Regions from separate parts of the Streptomyces canarius genome, predicted to be linked through region 1. Evidence: predicted binding sites of a transcription regulator. Region 1 holds the regulator's gene; the other holds the start of a gene.
The links. Region 1 encodes HspR, which represses chaperone genes until heat shock. Its sites were predicted from a motif close to TTGAGNNNNNNNNNCTCAA; they were not measured.
Positions count from the first base shown of each region.

Region 2: the regulator HspR is predicted to act here: its motif matches at 6,810-6,828, upstream of lon (endopeptidase La).

Region 1 is NZ_BMVN01000025.1:53,512-64,491, forward strand. Features, by position in the region: gene IE294_RS29390 (FG-GAP and VCBS repeat-containing protein) at 1-976, opposite strand, end outside; gene IE294_RS29395 (antibiotic biosynthesis monooxygenase family protein) at 1,430-1,756, shown strand; gene IE294_RS29400 ((Fe-S)-binding protein) at 1,815-4,097, opposite strand; gene IE294_RS29405 (MraY family glycosyltransferase) at 4,298-5,317, shown strand; gene dnaK (molecular chaperone DnaK) at 5,412-7,262, shown strand; gene grpE (nucleotide exchange factor GrpE) at 7,262-7,918, shown strand; gene dnaJ (molecular chaperone DnaJ) at 7,952-9,118, shown strand; gene IE294_RS29425 (heat shock protein transcriptional repressor HspR) at 9,124-9,588, shown strand; gene IE294_RS29430 (sugar ABC transporter substrate-binding protein) at 9,895-10,980, shown strand, end outside.
Region 2 is NZ_BMVN01000039.1:46,858-57,837, forward strand. Features, by position in the region: gene IE294_RS35920 (multifunctional oxoglutarate decarboxylase/oxoglutarate dehydrogenase thiamine pyrophosphate-binding subunit/dihydrolipoyllysine-residue succinyltransferase subunit) at 1-2,732, opposite strand, end outside; gene IE294_RS35925 (HAMP domain-containing sensor histidine kinase) at 3,032-4,156, opposite strand; gene IE294_RS35930 (response regulator transcription factor) at 4,153-4,893, opposite strand; gene IE294_RS35935 (spermine/spermidine synthase domain-containing protein) at 5,006-5,683, opposite strand; gene IE294_RS35940 (rhomboid-like protein) at 5,878-6,681, shown strand; gene lon (endopeptidase La) at 6,851-9,271, shown strand; gene IE294_RS35950 (SpoIIE family protein phosphatase) at 9,386-10,980, opposite strand, start outside.

The DNA of each region.
Region 1 (10,980 bases):
AGCCGTAGGTGACGTTCACCCGGCCGCCGTTGGAGGCGTCCGGGACGGGGGTGCCGTCCTCGGTGGTGGCGTCCCAGCCGGCGCCGCTGACGATGTCGCCGAAGCCGTCGCCGTTGATGTCGCCGATCGCCGTGATGATGCCGGGCTTGAGGGCCTTGGCGGAGGAGCCGCTCAGACCGCTCGCGGTGCCGGGCAGCCAGTAGTTGGTGTTCCAGCCGTACTGCGTGGAGGTCTCGTAGCCGTCGACCACGAGGTCGGTGCGGCCGTCGCCGTTGACGTCACCGGCGGTCAGGCTCATCGGGCCGAACGGGTAGTCGTTGCTGCCGGACAGGATGGGCGGCTTGACGGTGGTGACGCTGCCCGCGGTGCCGGAGCTGCTGATGCCGCCCTTGTAGAGGTACAGGGTGGCGGCGGAGCTGCCGACGACCAGGTCCGTCTTGCCGTCGCCGTCGAAGTCGCCGGCGGCGAGGTCCTTGCCCCAGTAGTCGTGCGCGGAGGCGGCCGGGTCGACCAGGTGGGCGGACTTGCCGGTCAGGCCGCTCTTGGAGCCGTAGAGGATGACGAGGTCGCCGCCGTTGGTGTCGGTGCCGACCTTCTCGTAGGGGGAGCTGACGGCGAGGTCGTCGTAGCCGTCGTTGTTGAAGTCGCCGTAGGCCGTCTCCCGGCCGAAGCCGTCGCCGGCCTCGGCGGTGCCGGGGACGCCGGTGGTGTTCTGGCTGATGACGGTGCGCTTGGCGGAGGAGACGCCGGTGGCCGTGCCGTACAGCACGACGATCTGGCCGGCGTCCTTGTGGCCGCTGACGTAGGCGCCGGCCGCCGAGGTGGCGACGTCGCCGATGCCGTCGCCGTTGAAGTCGGCCTTCGCGACCTTGACGGAGTCCGCGGCGGTCGCGGGCGAGGCGGCGAAGGTGAGCAGACCCCCCGTCAGCGCGGCGGCGGTGGCCGTCGCGAGGGCGAGTCGGCGGTGCTTGTGCATGCGGTTTCTCCTACGGCATGCGGGGGATGCCTGGCGGGCATCCGCAGTTGATGGGGTGCGGTCTCCCCGTGTTCGACGCGAGTTGTCCCGCGGTTCACAGGAGACCGGCGATCAGGAGACCCGCGCCGGGGCGTAAGGGTTGTACGTGAGTTCGGTGATTTTTTCCGAGGCTTCTGTGACCGCTGGTGCGCGACTACGGCTCCGGGAAGGCCGAGCGGAGAAGGCCGCCACCGGTTCGACGCCGTCCGGCTTCTCCGCCGCGCCGGCTGGAACGGGCCGCGCGGGTACGGCGGTCCGCCGCCGGACGCGTGCGACGCCGGGTCGCTCCGCCGTCGCCGTCGAGGTCGTGGCACCCGCGGCCGCACCGGCCCCGTCGGCGGTCCCGGTGATGATGACGCGTTCGCCTGGCGGCGGCAGCCGTGCCCCGGGTGTGTTGTGGGTCAGGATGGTGCCATGAGCGTAGTGAAGATCAACGTGCTGACCGTTCCCGCCGAGCAGCGGGAGGTTCTGGAGAAGCGGTTCGCCTCGCGGGCCCACGCCGTGGAGAACTCCGACGGCTTCGAGTGGTTCGAGCTGCTGCGGCCCGTCGAGGGCACCGACCAGTACCTCGTGTACACGCGCTGGCGTGACGAGGAGTCCTTCCAGGCGTGGATGGAGGGGCCGATGAAGTCCGCGCACCAGGGCGGCGGCGAGGGCGGCGAGCGCCCGAAGCCCGCGGCCTCCGGCTCGACCCTGTGGTCCTTCGAGGTGGTGCAGCAGGCCGCGCCCAAGAGCGCGTAGCGGATACGACGGCGCCCCCTGCCCGTGCGGGTCAGGGGGCGCCGTACGTTCGCGGGAGCTACTTCACCGGCTCCGGCTCCGGCTCGCTCTCCGTCTCGGCCTCGCCCGCCGGGTCGACCGGCGTCCTGACGGAGTCGAGCAGCAGCTGGGCGACGTCCACGACCTGGATGGACTCCTTCGCCTTGCCGTCGTTCTTCTTGCCGTTGACCGAGTCGGTCAGCATGACGAGGCAGAACGGGCAGGCGGTGGAGACGATGTCGGGGTTGAGGGAGAGGGCTTCGTCGACGCGCTCGTTGTTGATGCGCTTGCCGATCCGCTCCTCCATCCACATCCGCGCGCCGCCGGCGCCGCAGCAGAAGCCGCGCTCCTTGTGGCGGTGCATCTCCTCGTTGCGCAGGCCCGGGACCTTGCCGATGATCTCGCGCGGGGGCGTGTAGATCTTGTTGTGGCGGCCCAGGTAGCACGGGTCGTGGTACGTGATGATGCCCTCGACCGGGGTGACCGGGACCAGCTTGCCCTCGTCCACCAGGTGCTGGAGCAGCTGGGTGTGGTGGATGACCTCGTAGTCGCCGCCGAGCTGCGGGTACTCGTTGCCGATCGTGTTGAGGCAGTGCGGGCAGGTGGCGACGATCTTCTTCGCCGACCGGGGCTTCGCGGACTCGGGGACGACCTTGCCCTCGTCGTCCAGCTCCTCGCCGAACGCCGTGTTCAGGGCCATCACGTTCTCCATGCCGAGCTCCTGGAACAGGGGCTCGTTGCCCAGGCGGCGGGCGGAGTCACCGGTGCACTTCTCGTCGCCGCCCATGATCGCGAACTTCACGCCCGCGATGTGCAGCAGCTCGGCGAAGGCCTTGGTGGTCTTCTTGGCGCGGTCCTCCAGGGCACCGGCGCAGCCGACCCAGTACAGGTACTCGACCTCGGTGAGGTCCTCGATGTCCTTGCCGACGACCGGGACCTCGAAGTCGACCTCCTTGGTCCACTCCAGGCGCTGCTTCTTGGCCAGGCCCCAGGGGTTGCCCTTCTTCTCCAGGTTCTTGAGCATCGTGCCCGCCTCGGAGGGGAAGGCGCTCTCGATCATGACCTGGTAGCGGCGCATGTCCACGATGTGGTCGACGTGCTCGATGTCGACCGGGCACTGCTCGACGCAGGCGCCGCAGGTGGTGCAGGACCACAGGACGTCCGGGTCGATGACGCCGTTCTCCTCGGCGGTGCCGATCAGCGGGCGCTCGGCCTCCGCCAGGGCGGCGGCGGGGACGTCCTTGAGCTGCTCCTCGGAGGCCCTCTCCTCGCCCTCCATCGTCTTGCCGCCGCCGGCCAGCAGGTACGGCGCCTTGGCGTGCGCGTGGTCCCGCAGGGACATGATCAGCAGCTTCGGGGAGAGCGGCTTGCCCGTGTTCCAGGCCGGGCACTGCGACTGGCAGCGTCCGCACTCGGTGCAGGTGGAGAAGTCCAGCAGGCCCTTCCAGGAGAACTGCTCGACCTGGGAGACGCCGAAGACGTCGTCGTCGCCGGGGTCGGTGAAGTCGATCGGCTTGCCGCCGGACGTCATCGGCAGCAGGGCGCCGAGCGAGGTCTCGCCGGTGGCGTTGCGCTTGAACCAGATGTTCGGGAACGCCAGGAAGCGGTGCCAGGCCACGCCCATGTCGGTCTTCAGGGCGACCGTGATCATCCAGATGAAGGAGGTCGCGATCTTCAGGCCGGCGAAGAAGTAGGTGAGGTTCTGGAGCGTGGAGACGTCCAGGTGCTCCAGCCAGGAGACGACCGGGTACGAGATGAAGAACGAGGCCTCGTAGCCGTCCACGTGGTGCTGGGCGCCTTCGAGGGCGTGCAGCATGAAGATGCAGACGCCGACGATGAGGATGACGGCCTCGACGAAGTACGCCTGGCCGAAGTTGGAGCCGGCGAAGCGGGACTTGCGGCCCGGCTTGCGCGGGTGGCTCAGCTGGCGGATGACGATCAGGGCGAGGATGCCGATCACCGTCATGGTGCCGATGAACTCGACGTAGACGTTGTACGGAGCCCAGTCGCCGAGGACCGGCAGCAGCCAGTCCGCCTTGAACAGCTGCCCGAACGCGTTGACGATCGTCAGCAACAGGGTGAAGAAGCCCACCGCCACGAACCAGTGCGCCACGCCGACGATGCCCCAGCGGTTCATCCGCGTGTGGCCGAGGAACTCCTTGACCACGGTGAGGGTGCGCTGTGCGGGATCGTCGGTCCGTGTGCCGGCCGGCACCGGCTGGCCCAGCCGCATGAAGTTGTAGATCTGTAGGAGGGCGCGGCCGAACAGTGCCACGCCGACCACGATCAGGACCAGCGACACGATGATCGCGGCGAGTTGCATTGGGGCTCCTGAGGCGGCCTCGGTCGACACGAGCTGTCTGAGCTGATCGACATTACTAAGCGGTAACTTATGTAGTCCGTCTGAGACTACCCCCATCTTCCGCCGGGATGCAGCAGAGCGCGGGGTGATCTGGGTCGCCGCCAGTCAATCGGATCGTGTTATTCGTACCGAATTGATACTTTCGCCCCTACCTTAGAGCCGTGCTCTACGGGATCGCCGCCGCCACCGCAGCCCTTCTCCTCACCGCCGTGCTCGCGGCGGCGCTCCGGCTGCCCGCCCGGAGGGCCGGGATCCTGGACCGGCGCCGGCAGCGGCCCCTGCCCCTCCTCGGCGGTCTCGCGGTCGTGATCGTCACCTGTCTGGTCGCCGGAACGGGGGAGTGGACCGGGGTCGCCCCGCTCGGGGACGGGGTCGGACGGCTGCTCATGGCCGCCGCGGCCGTCGCCGGGCTGGGCCTGGTGGCCGACGTGTGGCGGCTGCGCGCGCGCGTGCTCGTCACCGGGACGGCCGTGGCGGCGGTCTGCGTGGTGCCGTACGACGAGACGGGCGCGCCGGGCGGGCTGCTGGCCATCGGCTGGATCGTCCTCGCCACCCTCGCCTTCAAGGGGCTGGACCACGCCGACGGGCTGGCCGGGACGGTCGGGGTGGTCACCGCCTTCGGCGCCGGGGCCTGCGCCGCCGCCGAGGTGATGGACGGGCTGGCGGTGCTGCTGAGCGTGGTCGCCGCCGCGCTCACCGGCTTCCTGATGCACAACTGGTATCCCGCGCGGGTCGGGCTCGGCGCCTGCGGCTCGCTGTTCACCGGGTTCGTGCTGTCGTCGTCGGTGGTCTTCACGCGCGCGGGGTACGACGCCGGGCCGAGCGCGGCGGTGGTGTTCTGCCTCGGTGCCGTGGCCGTCGCCGACGCCCTGCTCGTGGTCCTCGCCCGGGGGGTGGCCCGGCGCCCGCTGCTGCGGCGCGGCCCCGACCACCTCGCGCACCGGCTGCGGCGGCTCGGGCTCGCCCCGCAGGGGTCGGTCGTGCTGCTGGGGGCCGGCTGCTTCTCCTCGGTGCTCGTGGGCGTGCTCGTGCACACCGGGTGGACGGGGGACTCGGCCGTGCTCTGGGTGGCCGGCGGGGTGGCGTTCGCCGTTCTCGTCCTCCTTTTGATTCCCGCTCCGCAGGGTCGCCGCCCGCCATCGACGCAGGTCAGCGGGCACTTGCGTGTAAGGAACGGATAAGAGTTGAGTCTGGCTGGCTCAGGTCTGTTGACCCAGCGCCTCTCCTCGTGCACACTTGAGCCTGTTCCACTCAAGTCAGCTGGAGGAATCAACCATGGCACGTGCGGTCGGCATCGACCTGGGCACGACTAACTCCGTCGTCAGCGTTCTGGAGGGCGGCGAGCCCACCGTCATCACCAACGCCGAGGGTGCCCGGACCACGCCGTCCGTCGTCGCCTTCGCCAAGAACGGCGAGGTGCTCGTCGGCGAGGTCGCCAAGCGCCAGGCGGTCACGAACGTGGACCGGACCATCCGCTCGGTGAAGCGCCACATGGGCACCGACTGGAAGATCCAGCTCGACGGCAAGGACTTCAACCCGCAGCAGATCTCCGCGTTCATCCTTCAGAAGCTGAAGCGGGACGCCGAGGCCTACCTGGGCGAGAAGGTCACGGACGCGGTCATCACCGTCCCGGCCTACTTCAACGACTCCGAGCGCCAGGCCACGAAGGAGGCCGGTGAGATCGCCGGTCTGAACGTCCTGCGCATCGTCAACGAGCCCACCGCGGCGGCGCTCGCCTACGGCCTCGACAAGGACGACCAGACGATCCTCGTCTTCGACCTCGGTGGCGGCACCTTCGACGTGTCCCTCCTGGAGATCGGCGACGGCGTCGTCGAGGTGAAGGCCACCAACGGTGACAACCACCTCGGTGGTGACGACTGGGACCAGCGCGTCGTCGACTACCTGGTCAAGCAGTTCCAGTCCGGCCACGGCGTGGACCTGTCCAAGGACAAGATGGCCCTCCAGCGCCTGCGCGAGGCCGCCGAGAAGGCCAAGATCGAGCTGTCCTCCTCGACCGAGACCTCGATCAACCTGCCGTACATCACCGCGTCCGCCGAGGGCCCGCTGCACCTGGACGAGAAGCTCACCCGAGCCCAGTTCCAGCAGCTGACGGCCGACCTGCTGGAGCGCTGCAAGACGCCGTTCCACAACGTCATCAAGGACGCCGGCATCTCCATCAACGACATCGACCACGTCGTGCTCGTCGGTGGCTCCACCCGTATGCCCGCCGTCGCCGAGCTCGTCAAGGAGCTGACCGGCGGCAAGGAGGCCAACAAGGGTGTGAACCCGGACGAGGTCGTCGCCATCGGAGCCTCGCTCCAGGCCGGTGTCCTCAAGGGCGAGGTCAAGGACGTCCTGCTCCTCGACGTCACCCCGCTGTCCCTCGGCATCGAGACCAAGGGCGGCATCATGACCAAGCTGATCGAGCGCAACACCACGATCCCGACCAAGCGGTCCGAGATCTTCACCACGGCCGAGGACAACCAGCCGTCCGTGCAGATCCAGGTCTACCAGGGCGAGCGCGAGATCGCGGCCTACAACAAGAAGCTCGGCATGTTCGAGCTGACCGGTCTGCCGCCGGCGCCGCGTGGCGTCCCGCAGATCGAGGTCTCCTTCGACATCGACGCCAACGGCATCATGCACGTCACGGCGAAGGACCTCGGCACCGGCAAGGAGCAGAAGATGACCGTCACCGGCGGCTCCTCGCTCCCGAAGGAAGAGGTCGACCGCATGCGCGAGGAGGCCGAGCGCTACGCGGAGGAGGACCACAAGCGCCGCGAGGCCGCCGAGGCCCGCAACCAGGGCGAGCAGCTGGTCTACCAGACCGAGAAGTTCCTCAAGGACAACGAGGACAAGGTCCCCGGCGAGATCAAGACCGAGGTCGAGGCCGCGGTCGGCGAGCTGAAGGAAGCCCTCAAGGGCGAGGACAGCGCCGAGATCCGCTCCGCCACCGAGAAGGTCGCCGCCGTCTCGCAGAAGCTGGGCCAGGCGCTGTACGCCGACGCCCAGGGCGCGCAGGCCGCGGGCGGCCCCGAGGGTGCGACCGCCGGTGGCGCCAAGGCCGCCGACGACGACGTGGTGGACGCCGAGATCGTGGACGACGAGCGCAAGGACGGGGCCGCGTAATGACGGAGGAGACCCCGGGCTTCGAGGAGAAGCCCGACGTCCCCTCCGGCGCCACCTCCGACGACGCCGAGCCGAAGGCCGCCCCCGAGGAGGGGGCGGCCCCGGCCGGGGACGGACACGCAGAGAACGCCGGTCTGGTCGCCCAGCTGGACCAGGTGCGCACGGCGCTGAGCGAGCGCACGGCGGACCTCCAGCGGCTCCAGGCCGAGTACCAGAACTACCGCCGCCGGGTCGAGCGCGACCGGATCGCGGTCAAGGAGATCGCCATCGCGAACCTCCTGACCGAGCTCCTGCCCGTGCTCGACGACATCGGCCGCGCGCGGGAACACGGCGAGCTGGTCGGCGGCTTCAAGTCGGTGGCCGAGTCGCTGGAGACCGTCGCGGCCAAGATGGGCCTCCAGCAGTTCGGCAAGGAGGGCGAGCCCTTCGACCCGACGATCCACGAGGCCCTGATGCACAGTTACGCGCCGGACGTCACCGAGACGACCTGCGTGGCCATCCTGCAACCCGGGTACCGCATCGGCGAGCGCACCATCCGCCCCGCGCGGGTGGCCGTCGCCGAACCGCAGCCCGGCGCGCAGACCGTCAAGGCCGAGGGTGCCGAGGAGACGCCGGCGGCCGACGACAAGGAGAACGGTGGCCCGGACGAGGGCTGACGTGAACACTGACGGGAAGGAGGGGCGTCGAGGATGAGCACCAAGGACTTCATCGAGAAGGACTACTACAAGGTCCTCGGCGTCCCGAAGGACGCCACCGAGGCCGAGATCAAGAAGGCGTACCGGAAGCTCGCCCGCGAGTTCCACCCGGACGCCAACAAGGGCAACGCCAAGGCGGAGGAGCGCTTCAAGGAGATCTCCGAGGCGAACGACGTCCTCGGCGACCCCAAGAAGCGCAAGGAGTACGACGAGGCGCGCGCGCTGTTCGGCAACGGCGGCTTCCGCCCCGGGCCGGGCGCGGCCGGCGGCTCCTTCAACTTCGACCTGGGCGACCTCTTCGGAGGCGCCGCCCAGGGCGGAGGCTTCGGTGGCGGACTCGGTGACGTCTTCGGGGGCCTGTTCAACCGCGGCGGTGCCGCGGGCACGCGCACCCAGCCCCGGCGCGGCCAGGACATCGAGTCCGAGGTCACGCTGAGCTTCACGGAGGCCATCGAGGGGGCCACGGTGCCCCTGAGGATGTCCTCCCAGGCGCCCTGCAAGGCCTGTTCGGGCACCGGCGACAAGAACGGCACACCGCGCGTGTGCCCGACCTGTGTCGGCACCGGTCAGGTCGCCCGGGGTTCCGGTGGCGGCTTCTCGCTCACCGACCCCTGCCCCGACTGCAAGGGCCGCGGCCTGATGGCCGAGCACCCCTGCCCGGAGTGCAAGGGCAGCGGGCGCGCCAAGTCGTCCCGCACGATGCAGGTCCGCATCCCGGCGGGCGTCACCGACGGGCAGCGGATCCGGCTGCGCGGCAAGGGCGCGCCCGGCGAGCGGGGCGGCCCGGCCGGCGACCTGTACGTGGTCGTCCACGTGGGCGAGCACCCGGTGTTCGGACGCAAGGGCGACAACCTCACCGTCACCGTGCCGGTGACGTATCCCGAGGCGGCTCTCGGCGGCGAGGTGCGGGTGCCGACGCTCGGCGGTCCGCCCGTCACCCTGAAACTGCCGCCCGGCACGCCCAACGGCCGCACCATGCGCGCCCGGGGCAAGGGCGCGGTCCGCAAGGACGGCACCCGCGGCGACCTCCTGGTCACCGTCGAGGTGAGTGTTCCCACGGACCTGTCGGGGAAGGCTCGTGACGCACTGGAGGCGTATCGCGAGGCGACCGCGGGCGAGGACCCGCGGGCGGAGCTGTTCGAGGCCGCGAAGGGAGCTTGAGAGTGATGGACGGCCGTCGGCGCGGTGACAATTTTCGTGGGCCGTACGAACTGACCGAGGAGACCCCGGTCTACGTCATCTCGGTGGCGGCCCAGCTCTCCGGACTCCACCCGCAGACGCTGCGCCAGTACGACCGCTTGGGCCTGGTCTCGCCCGACCGCACCGCCGGCCGGGGCCGCCGCTACTCGGCCCGTGACATCGAACTGCTCCGCCAGGTGCAGCAGTTGTCGCAGGACGAGGGCATCAACCTGGCCGGAATCAAGCGGATCATCGAACTGGAGAACCAGGTCGCCGCGCTCCAGTCCCGCGTGGCGGAGCTGGAGGCGGCCCTGGACGGCGCGGCGGCGGCGATGCAGCAGCGCGAGGCGGCCGTGCACGCCTCCTACCGGCGCGACCTGGTCCCGTACCAGGAGGTCCAGCAGACCAGCGCGTTGGTGGTGTGGCGGCCGAAGCGGCAGCAGCAGGACTGACGCGCACAGGCGCACACGAAGAGGGGCCCGGATTCCGGGCCCCTCTTCGTGTCTCTCACGACTCGTGCGGAACCGCCCTGGTTGTACGGGTCTTTGCCGTTCCCATGAACTCCCTTGACGTGGAGGGCCAGTAAAGGGCCTTTGAAGGGCGTTTCGCATGACCTCCACAGATGCAGCGGAGCGTGCTGTTGCGCACTCGTTAAGTGATTCTTCTTGACGCCAGGTGTGGCCTGCGCGTTGTCTTTTCAGACACCTGGGCCGTATAGCAACGCCCACGTCCGGAACACACCTGAAGTGAGCCCTCGCATGCGCCGTATCGCCATATCCGTGGCCGTGTCCACGATGACCCTCTCGCTCGCCGGCTGTGGCGTGCTGAACGTGACGGGGGACGGCGCGAGTGCGAGCCCGACCAAGGGCAACGACATCACGGTGGGCCTGCTGCTGCCGGAGAAGGCGAACACCCGCTACGACAAGTTCGACTACCCCATCATCCGGGACAAGGTGGCCGAACTCACCAAGAAGCAGGGCAAGGTGGAGTACGCCAACGCCGACGCGAACGCCGCCCGGCAGTCCGAGCAGATGCAGAACATGATCGACGGCAAGGTCGACGTCATCCTCATCGACGCCGTGGACGCGCACGCCATCGCCGGCGAGGTGAAGAAGGCCAAGGACGCGGGGATTCCGGTCATCGCCTACGACCGTCTCGCCGAGGGCCCGATCGACGCCTACATCTCCTTCGACAACGAACTCGTCGGCGAGGTGCAGGGCCGCACCCTGCTGGAGGCCCTGGGCCCGGACGCCGGCACCTCCGACAAGATCGTCATGATGAACGGGTCGCCCACCGACCCGAACGCCAAGCAGTTCAAGGAGGGGGCGCTCTCCGAGCTGAACGGCAAGGTGGACATCGCGGACAGCTACGACACCGTCAAGTGGAAGCCGGAGTACGCCGAGGCCAACATGGCCAAGGCCATCGCGAAGATCGGCAAGGACAACATCGCCGGCGTCTACTCCGCCAACGACGGTATGGCGGGCGGCATCATCAAGGCCCTGAAGGCGGCCGGTGTCACCGATCTGCCCCCGATCACCGGTCAGGACGCCGAACTGGACGCCGTGCAGCGGGTGCTGGCGGACGAGCAGTACATGAGCGTCTTCAAGTCCTACCCGGACGAGGCCGAGGCCGCCGCGCAGATGGCCGTCACCAAGCTCCAGGGCAAGGACATCCAGTTCGACGCCCTCACCCAGGACCGGGTGGATAGCCCCACCACCAAGGACATCCCGGCCAAGCTGGTCCAGGTGACCGCGCTGACCAAGCGCACCATCAAGGACACGGTCGTCGCGGACGGCATCTACACCGTCGACCAGATCTGCACCGCCAAGTACAAGGCGGCCTGC
Region 2 (10,980 bases), on a different contig from region 1:
TGGGGCAGCAGGCGCGGGTGCACGTGGAAGGAGTCCGGGATGTTGACCTGGGACTCGGCGATGCGCTTGACGACCTCCGAGGAGATCGCGGTGTTCACGGCGACCGGGAACTCCGCCTGCGGGTCCGACACGGGGCCGGTGGCCTGCTGGGTCGTGACGGCCTCGCGGACCTCCGTGAAGACCTTCTCCAGCTGGCCCTGGTAGTCCTGGAGGGCCTGCTCGGCCTCTTCCAGGGTGATGTCGCCGCGACCGATCAGGGACTCGGTGTACAGCTTGCGCACCGAGCGCTTCTTGTCGATCAGGTCGTACATCAGCGGCTGGGTGAAGGCCGGGTTGTCCGACTCGTTGTGACCGCGGCGGCGGTAGCAGATGAGGTCGATCACCACGTCCTTGTTGAACGCCTGGCGGAACTCGAAGGCCAGCCGCGCGACGCGGACCACGGCCTCCGGGTCGTCGCCGTTCACGTGGAAGATCGGGGCCTCGATCATGCGGGCCACGTCCGTCGCGTACATGGAGGAACGCGAGGACTCGGGGGCCGCGGTGAAGCCGACCTGGTTGTTGATGACGATGTGGACCGTGCCGCCGGTGCGGTAGCCGCGCAGCTGCGACATGTTCAGGGTCTCGGCCACCACGCCCTGGCCCGCGAAGGCCGCGTCGCCGTGCAGCGCGACGGGCAGCACGGTGAAGTCCGTCCCGCCCTTGTTGATGATGTCCTGCTTGGCGCGGGCGATGCCCTCGATGACCGGGTCGACCGTCTCCAGGTGGGACGGGTTGGCGGCCAGCGAGACCTTGATCTGCTCGCCGTCCAGGCCGGTGAAGGTGCCCTCGGCGCCCAGGTGGTACTTGACGTCACCGGAGCCGTGCATCGACTTCGGGTCGAGGTTGCCCTCGAACTCGCGGAAGATCTGCGCGTAGGACTTGCCGACGATGTTGGCGAGGACGTTCAGGCGGCCACGGTGGGCCATGCCGATGACGACCTCGTCCAGGCGGGACTCGGCGGCGGAGTCGATCACCGCGTCGAGCAGCGGGATGACGGACTCGCCGCCCTCCAGCGAGAAGCGCTTCTGGCCGACGTACTTCGTCTGGAGGAACGTCTCGAAGGCCTCCGCGGCGTTCAGCCGGCGCAGGATCCGCAGCTGCTCCTCACGCTCCATCTTGGCGTGCGGGCGCTCGACCCGGTCCTGGATCCACTTGCGCTGCTTGGGGTCCTGGATGTGCATGAACTCGATGCCGGTGGTGCGGCAGTACGAGTCGCGCAGGACGCCGAGGATGTCGCGCAGCTTCATCATCGACTTGCCGGCGAAGCCGCCGACCGCGAAGTCGCGCTCCAGGTCCCACAGCGTGAGCCCGTGCTCGGTGATGTCCAGGTCGGGGTGCTTGCGCTGCTTGTACTCCAGCGGGTCGGTGTCGGCCATGACGTGGCCGCGGACCCGGTAGGAGTGGATCAGCTCGAAGACGCGGGCGGCCTTGGTGACGTCGTCGTCGTGGGAGGCGTCGATGTCCTTGAGCCAGCGGACCGGCTCGTAGGGGATGCGCAGCGCCTCGAAGATGCCGTCGTAGAAGCCGTTCTCGCCGAGCAGCAGGTTGGCGACCTGGCGGAGGAACTCGCCGGAGGCGGCGCCCTGGATGACCCGGTGGTCGTAGGTCGACGTGAGCGTCATGACCTTGGAGATGCCGAGCTTGTTCAGGGTGTCCTGGCTGGTGCCCTGGAACTCCGCCGGGTAGTCCATGGAGCCGACGCCCATGATCACGGACTGGCCGGGCATGAGGCGCGGCACGGAGTGGACGGTGCCGAGGCCGCCGGGGTTGGTCAGGGAGACCGTGACGCCGGTGAAGTCGTCCATCGTCAGCTTGCCGTCGCGGGCGCGGCGGACGATGTCCTCGTAGGCCTGCCAGAACTCGAAGAAGTTCAGCGTCTCGGCCTTCTTGATGGCGGCCACGACGAGCTGGCGGTCACCGTTGGGCTTGACCAGGTCGATGGCCAGGCCGAGGTTGACGTGCGGCGGCTTGACGAGGGTCGGCTTGCCGTCCTTCTCGCCGAACGACCAGTTCATCGACGGCATGGCCTTGATGGCCTGCACCATCGCGAAGCCGATCAGGTGCGTGAAGGAGATCTTCCCGCCCCGGGCGCGCTTCAGGTGGTTGTTGATGACGATGCGGTTGTCGAACAGCAGCTTCACCGGGACGGCGCGGACCGAGGTGGCGGTCGGCAGCTCCAGGGAGGCGTTCATGTTCTTGGCGACGGCGGCGGCCGGGCCGCGCAGCGTGATCAGCTCCGGGCCCTCGGGGGCCTCGGCCGCGGCGGGCTTCGCCGTGGGCTGAGCGGGCGCCTGTGCGGGCTGCGCCGGCTTGGCCGGGGCGGGAGCCTTCGCCGCGGGGGCCGGGGCCGGAGCCGGGGCCTGAGCGGGGGCGGCGGCGGGCTTCTGAGCCGCGGGGGCGGCCGGGGCGGCGGCCTGGGGGGCCGGGGCCGCGGGCCGGGCCTGCGGGGCCGTGGTGGGGGTCTCTGCGGCCCCCGTGGCCGCAGTACCCGCCGGAGCCGGGGTGGCAGGAGCCCCCGGCTTGTAATCGGCGAAGAAGTCCCACCAGGCACGGTCTACCGAATTCGGGTCCTGGAGGTACTGCTGATAGATCTCGTCGACGAGCCACTCGTTCGCACCGAACGCTGCGGCGGGGTTCTTCCCGGCTTGGTCGTCGGTGGAGATGCTCGAGTTACTGGGGGACTGTGGCGACACGGCGGCAACCGCCCTCTTCCGCTTCACAAGGTGATGGACAGCGGGAATAAAGGCTACGCCTCCCTGGGCGGGAAGGTCAGGTCGAGCAAGGTCATCGTCGCGTAAGTCACATCAAGAATCTTGTTTCAGGGCTTGAAATGGCGGGAAACAAGCGTGGTTCCGCGGAGGGGAGGGTGTGGCGGCCCGGGCCCTGCGCGTCTTCGTCCGACGGGTGCCCGGGCCTGCCCTGATCACACGGGTCCAGCCGCGCGGACCGGCGGCGACGGACGTGGATCTTGTGGTTCCGCTCGGACTTTACGTCAACTTGGGGCGGAAGTCAGTCCCGGAAGAGTGACGATGATCCGGCAGCCCCGCTCGGATTCGGCCACACCGATCCGGCCGCCGTGCAGATCCACCGCCCACCGGGCGATCGCCAGGCCCAGCCCCGTACCGCCGTCGCTGCCCGGACCGTGCGGCCGGGTCACCGCGCCGCGGTTGAACCGCTCGAACACCCGGTGCCACTCCGACCGGGGGATGCCGGGGCCCTCGTCCAGGATCTCCAGCTCCAGCGAGTCCGGCTGCGGCCCGCGCCGCGCCCGCACGGTCACCCGGCCGTGCGGCGGGCTGTGCTTGACCGCGTTGTCGATCAGGTTCGCGACGACCTGGTGGATGCGCTCGGGGTCCGCGTGCGCGGTCAGCTCCGGCGGGGAGACGTCGAGGTGCAGGTGGACGTCCGTGCGCGTGTGGCTGCCGGAGCCGGTGGCCATGCCCGCGCGCGCGGAGGCGACCATGTTGGCCTCCTTCAGCACGCCGGACAGGTACGGCCACACCTCGAACCGCCGCAGCTTCAGCGGTACGACGCCGTTGTCGAGCCGGGACAGGTCCAGCAGGGTCTCCACCAGGCGGCCGAGCCGCTCGGTCTGCTTCAGGGCCGTCCGCATGGTCTCCGGGTCGGCCTCGGTGACCCCGTCGACGATGTTCTCCAGCACCGCGCGCAGCCCGGCGATCGGGGTGCGCAGCTCGTGCGAGACGTTCGCGACGAGCTCCTTGCGCTGGTTGTCCTGGGCCTCCAGCTCGTCGGCCATGACGTTGATCGTCTGGGCCAGGTCGCCGAGCTCGTCCCGGCGGTTCTCCCGCACCCGGCGGGTGTAGTCGCCCTCGGAGATGGAGCGGGCCACCGCGTTCATCTCGTCCAGCGGCATGGTGAGGGAGTGCGCCACGAACTGCGTGATCAGCAGGGTGGCGATCATCGAGAAGACCGTGATGAAGCGCAGCTCCGTCTTGGTGTGCACCGCCACGATCGACAGACCCGTGGTGATCAGCACGGAGATGACGACCAGCGCACCCAGCTTGGTCTTGATCGAGAACGGGCGCACGCCGCCCCAGGGGTTCTCGCCGACGGCCCCGGGGCTCCTCCGTGCGGCCTGGCGCCCGCCGCCGCTCATGGGGTCGGCGTCTCCAGCGCGTAGCCCACACCGTGCACCGTGCGGATGCGCTCCGCACCGATCTTCCGCCGCAGCGCCTTGATGTGGCTGTCGACCGTGCGGGTGCCGGAGGCGTCCGCCCAGTCCCACACCTCGGCCAGCAGCTGCTCCCGGGAGAGCACCGCGCGCGGGGTGTTCGCCAGGCACACCAGCAGGTCGAACTCGGTGGGCGTCAGGTGGACGTCCTCGGACTTCACCCGCACCCGGCGCTGCGCGTGGTCGATCTCCAGCTCGCCGAGCCGCAGGATGCCGGAGCGCGGGGTGGTCGCGGCCAGCGCGGCCCGCTCCACCCGGCGCAGCAGCACGTGCACGCGTGCGGCCAGCTCCCGCATCGAGAACGGCTTGGTCATGTAGTCGTCGGCGCCCACGCCGAGCCCGACCAGCATGTCCGTCTCGTCGTCCCGCGCGGTCAGCATCAGCACCGGCACCGGCCGCTGGGCCTGCACCCGCCGGCACACTTCGAGCCCGTCGAAGCCCGGCAGCATGATGTCGAGGATCAGCAGATCGGGCTGCCATGCCTCCGCGGTGTCGACCGCGGCCGGACCGTCGGCCGCCGTTTGCACGAGAAATCCCTCGGCGCGCAGCCGGGCCGCGATGGCGTCGACGATCGTGGGGTCGTCCTCGACGACCAGCACCCGGCGCTGCGCGCCCGGGGTGGTCGTCGCCGCGCCGCTCTGGGAGGTGTGTGTCTGCTCCATCGCCCGCCCCTGTTGTTGCTTTCCGGAATCAGTGGGGTGATCCCATGTCTGCGTTTGACGCTTGAATGATCGGCGTCAGGGCAGCACATTACGGTGACCGGCCGTGCTGTCGCTATCCAGGTCGGACGGCGAGGTGGATGGCGTCCGGAACGCCCCGGGCAACCGGCACCTCTTCGGTACGCACCTGTTGGAACCCGGCATTCCGCAAGCTTCCTTCAAATTCCGGAGAGGGCTCGGCCGACCACACCGCGAGCACCCCGCCAGGCCTCAACACCCGTACGCAGGCGGCGAGTCCGGCCGGTGAGTAGAGGCTGTCGTTGTCCTCGGTGACGGTCCAGCCGGGCCCGTTGTCGATGTCGAGACACAGCGCGTCGAACGTGTCCGATGTCTCATTGACGTACCGCACGAGATCCGCTTCGACGATCACGGTGCGCGGATCGGCGAGCGCGGCGGCGGACAGTTCGGCCAGCGGTCCGTCCCGGTGCCAGTCGATGACGGCGGGTTCCCGCTCGACCACGGTGATCCGCCCCCACCGCGGGTCGGCGGCGGCATGCGCCAGCGAGAAGCCCACGCCCAGCCCGCCGATCAGCACCTTCGGGGCGGGCCGCCCGTCCAGCGCGGCGCGGGCCGCGTCGACCAGCAGCCGCTCCGAGCGGCCGTCGGAGGTGTCCATCAGGAAGCAGCCGTTGGCGATGATCTGAAGCAGCGCACCGTGTCTGCGCAGCACCACCTCGCCGTACGGGCCGTCGCGTCGGTCCAGGACCACGGGAGTGTCGTACACGGCAGTCATGACCCCATCCTGCTTGAACGGAGCCTGGCGTTCACGGGAATTGCGCATGACGCCCACGGACGGGTGGTCCGCACCGGGGCCGGACGCGGCCGGCGGGTGAGAGGTCGCCGTGAATCCGCAGCCGGGTGGCGTCGGTCATAGACAGCGCCGTGCCGAGCACGAAGGGTGGGGCGCGACGGAAGGAGCGCCTCACCGTGGAACGGAGTACGACGGGCCCCACGCCGGACGCGTGCCCGCCCGCGCCGGGCACGCCCCTTCCCGACGGCGCCGCCGTCCCGGCCCCGGCCCTCGCCGGCCTGCTGGACGGCATGCCCCGCCAGCGCGCCGCCGCCCCCGGGGCGGCCCCCGACACCGCGGACCCCGCCCCGCTCCCGCACCGGCCGCTGCCCCGCCCGTGGCGCCTGCTGCCGACCCCCGTCGGCACCCCGTTCACCTTCGCCTACGCGGCCGTCCTGGCCGTCACCTCCCTGATCGCGACCCACGCCGACCCCGCCCTGGTGCAGACGCTCCACCAGGGCTCCAGCACCGACGTGGCCCACCTGGTGCGCACGCCCGTGCTGGTGCTGCTGGCGAGCGCGCTGTGGGTCGCGGGCGGGATCCTCTCGCCGTACACGGTCGCGTTCCTGCTGGTGCTCACGGTGCTGGAGCGGCGGATAGGCGGAGCGCGGGCCGCCTGTGTCTTCCTGGCCGGCCATGTCCTGGCCACCCTCGCCACCGAGGTCCCGGTGGGCCTCGCCGTCCTGCTGGGCCACCTGCCCGACACCTCGCTGCACCGCCTCGACTACGGCATCAGCTTCGGCGTGGCCACGAGTACCGGCGCCCTGACGGGCCTCCTGCGCCCCTGGCTGCGCTGGCCGTTGCTGACCCTGGCGGCCGGCGGACTGCTGAGCGACCTGCTGACCTACGCCGACCCGCTGACGAACTGGGGCCACGTCATCGCCCTGACGATCGGTGTGGCGGCCTGGCCCCTGGTCCGACGGTGGCACCGGCCGGCCTAGAGCGCGGGGAACCGCGCGAGCACCCCAACCCACCCGCACCCACGCACGTTTGCGCAGCTCATCCCCCTGGTCGTAGGTGATCGCTCAGAGCGAACAGCGGCCCGGGAACAATAGACCCCGCCAGAACATTGAGTCGGCATAGCTCAAGTTGACTGCCGAAGGGGAGATCATGGCTGCTGAGTCACCGGCGTTCACGCTGAACCTGCCCGTGCTGCCGCTCGACGACGAGGTCGTGCTGCCCGGCATGGTGGTCCCGCTGGACCTGAGCGACGCCGAGGTGCGGGCCGCGGTGGAGGCCGCTCAGGCCGCCGCCCGCTCCGAACCCGGAAAGCCCAAGGTGCTGCTGGTGCCGCGCATCGACGGTACGTACGCCAAGACCGGCGTCCTCGGCACGGTGGAACAGGTCGGCCGGCTCGCCGACGGTGACCCGGGGGCCCTGGTCCGCGGTCGCAGCCGCGTCCGCATCGGCGCCGGCACCACCGGCCCGGGCGCCGCGCTCTGGGTCGAGGGAGCCCGTGTCGAGGAGACCGTTCCCGAGCCGCTGCCGGGCCAGGTCACGGAACTCGTCAAGGAGTACAAGGCACTCGCCACCACCTGGCTGAAGAAGCGCGGTGCCTGGCAGGTCGTGGACCGCGTCCAGGCCATCGAGGACGTGTCGGCGCTGGCCGACAACTCCGGCTACTCGCCGTTCCTGACGACCGAACAGAAGGTCGAACTGCTGGAGACCGCCGACCCGGTGGCCCGGCTCAAGCTCGCCACGCAGCAGCTGCGCGACCACCTCGCGGAGCAGGACGTGGCCGAGACCATCGCCAAGGACGTCCAGGAAGGCGTCGACAAGCAGCAGCGCGAGTTCCTGCTGCGCCGTCAGCTGGAGGCCGTCCGCAAGGAACTGCGCGAGCTCAACGGCGAGAAGGAGGGCGAGGAGTCCGACGACTACCGCGCCCGCGTCGAGGCCGCCGACCTGCCGGAGAAGGTCCGCGAGGCCGCCCTCAAGGAGGTCGACAAGCTGGAGCGCGCCTCCGAGCAGTCACCCGAGGGCTCCTGGATCCGCACCTGGCTGGACACCGTCCTGGAGATGCCGTGGAACGAGCGGACCGAGGACGCGTACGACATCCAGGGCGCGAAGGCCGTGCTCGACGCCGAGCACGCGGGCCTGGACGACGTGAAGGAACGCATCACCGAGTACCTGGCCGTGCGCAAGCGGCGCGGCGACCGGGGCCTGGGCGTCATCGGCGGGCGGCGCGGCGGTGCCGTGCTCGCGCTCGTCGGCCCGCCCGGTGTCGGCAAGACCTCGCTGGGCGAGTCCGTCGCGCACGCCATGGGCCGCAAGTTCGTCCGCGTCGCCCTCGGCGGCGTCCGTGACGAGGCCGAGATCCGCGGTCACCGCCGTACGTACGTCGGCGCGCTGCCCGGCCGGATCGTGCGCGCCGTCAAGGAGGCCGGGTCCATGAACCCGGTGGTCCTGCTGGACGAGATCGACAAGGTGGGCTCCGACTTCCGGGGCGACCCGGCCGCCGCCCTCCTCGAAGTGCTCGACCCGGCGCAGAACCACACCTTCCGGGACCACTACCTGGAGGTCGAGCTGGACCTGTCGGACGTGGTCTTCCTCGCCACCGCCAACGTCCTGGAGGCCATCCCGGAGGCGCTCGCCGACCGTATGGAGATCGTCCGCCTGGACGGCTACACCGAGGACGAGAAGGTCGTCATCGCCCGGGACCACCTGCTCCCGCGCCAGCTGGAGCGGGCCGGCCTGGACAAGGCCGAGGTCACGCTGGACGAGAGCGCGCTGCGCAAGCTCGCCGGCGAGTACACCCGCGAGGCGGGCGTGCGAACCCTGGAGCGGTCCATCGCACGGCTGCTGCGGAAGGTCGCGGCCCAGCACGAACTGGGCGAGCGCGAGCTGCCGTTCACCGTCACCGACGGTGATCTGCGCGGGCTCATCGGCCGGCCGCACCACGTGCCCGAGTCCGCCCAGGACCCGGCCGAGCGCCGTACGGCCGTCCCCGGTGTGGCGACCGGCCTCGCGGTCACCGGCGCCGGCGGCGACGTGCTCTTCGTGGAGGCGTCCCTGGCCGACCCGGAGACGGGTGGGGCGGGGCTGACCCTGACCGGCCAGCTGGGCGACGTGATGAAGGAGTCGGCGCAGATCGCGCTGAGCTTCCTGCGCAGCCACGGCGCCGAGCTGGAGCTGCCGGTGGCCGACCTGAAGGACCGGGGCGTGCACATCCACTTCCCGGCGGGCGCGGTGCCGAAGGACGGTCCGAGCGCGGGCATCACGATGACCACGGCCCTCGCCTCGCTGCTCTCCGGCCGCCTGGTCCGCACGGACGTCGCCATGACCGGCGAGGTCTCGCTGACCGGCCGGGTGCTGCCCATCGGCGGCGTGAAGCAGAAGCTGCTCGCCGCCCAGCGCGCCGGGGTGACCACCGTCATCATCCCCAAGCGCAACGAGCCCGACCTGGACGACGTCCCGGCCGAGGTGCTGGACAAGCTCGACGTCCACACCGTGACCGACGTCCGGCAGGTACTGGAACTGGCGCTCGCGCCCGCCACGAGCGACGCGGCGCCGGAGGTTCCGGTAGCGGCGTGACGGACGCTGCCGGATGAGGGAAGGCCCGGGTTCCGTGAGGGAGGCCCGGGCCTTCGCCATGCGGGCGGTGCGGAGTCGGCGGTGCTTGGGGCGCTTGGGGGAGTGCCCCGCCTGTCAGAGCGCGGTCAGCGACTGCTCCGCCCACACCGTCTTGCCGATCCGGTCGTGCCGGGTGCCCCAGCGGTCGGCGAGCTGGGCGACCAGCAGCAGGCCCCGGCCGCCCTCGTCGAAGATCCGGGCCCGGCGCATGTGCGGGGCGGTGTCGCTGGCGTCGTAGACCTCGCTGATCAGGGTCCTGCCCTGATGGATCAGCCGGAGCCGGAGGGGCGGACGGCCGTAGCGGATGGCATTGGTGACCAGCTCGCTGACCATCAGCTCGGTGGTGAACGCGGCCTCGTCAAGGCCCCACACGGACAGTTGGCCGGTGGTGTACCGGCGGGCCAGCGAGACGACGGAGGGCTCGTCGCACAGCTCCCAGGAGGCGACCAGGTCCTCGTGCAGGGCCCGGGTGCGGGCCACCAGCAGGGCGATGTCGTCGTCGAGGCGGTGGCTGAGCAGGTCGCCGAGAACCCGGTCGCACACCGACTCCAGCGACTGCGCGGGACGGCCGAGCGCGACGGACAACTTGTCCAGGGCCTCGTCGATGTCGTGGTCGCGGGCCTCCAGCAGCCCGTCGGTGTAGAGCACGAGCAGGCTGCCCTCGGGCAGTTCCTTCTCCATCGCCTCGAAGGGCAGCCCGCCGAGCCCGAGCGGCGGCCCCGCGGGCACGTCGAGGAAGCGGACGGTGCCGTCCGGGGTCACCACGGCGGGCGGCGGATGCCCGGCCCGGGCCACGGAGCAGCGGCGCGAGACCGGGTCGTAGACGGCGTACAGACAGGTGGTGCCGATGCCTCCGGCGGTGTCGGCGCCCGGGTCCGCGCTGCCCTCGTCGGCGGCCAGCCGCAGCACCAGGTCGTCCAGGTGGGTGAGCAGCTCGTCGGCGGGCAGATCGACGTCGGCCAGGGTGCGTACCGCCGTGCGCAGCCGGCCCATGGTGGCGGAGGCCCGGAGGCCGTGGCCCACCACGTCACCCACGACGAGCGCCACCCGCGCCCCGGACAGCGGGATCACGTCGAACCAGTCGCCGCCCACGCCGGCCCGGGTCGCGGCCGGCAGATAGCGGGTGGCGATCTCCAGGGCCGCCTGGTCGGACACCCTGTGCGGGAGCAGGCTGCGTTGCGGGGCCACGGTGGTGGTGCGGGGCCGGGAACAGCCGCGGGCCTGTTCCATGCCGGTGGCCGCCTTGGCGGTGAACTCCTCCGCGAGCCGCAGGTCCTCCGGTCCGAAGGGCCCCCGCCCCCCGTGCCGGCCGAACAGGGCGACGCCGAGCGTGCTGCCCTGGGCGAGCAGCGGGACCGCCAGCAGGGAGCGCGTCCCGGACGTGCGCAGCCACGAGGCGCCGGGGTCCAGCGCCACCCACTCGGCCACGGCCGGGTCCGCCATGTCGTACAGCATCGGGCGGGCCGCCGTCAGACACCGGGTGGGCGGCGAGTCCGCCGGGCAGGCGATCACCTCCCCGATACCGACGCCGACACCGGTTCCGACGCCGCCGCCGTGGCCGGGCCCGCCGTCCCCCGGGACAGCGCGCAGGGCGGCGCGGCGCAGGACCACCTGCTCCGGCGGCCGGCCGGCGGCCTCGGCGGTGGTCCACGGGGAGTCCAGCAGGTCCA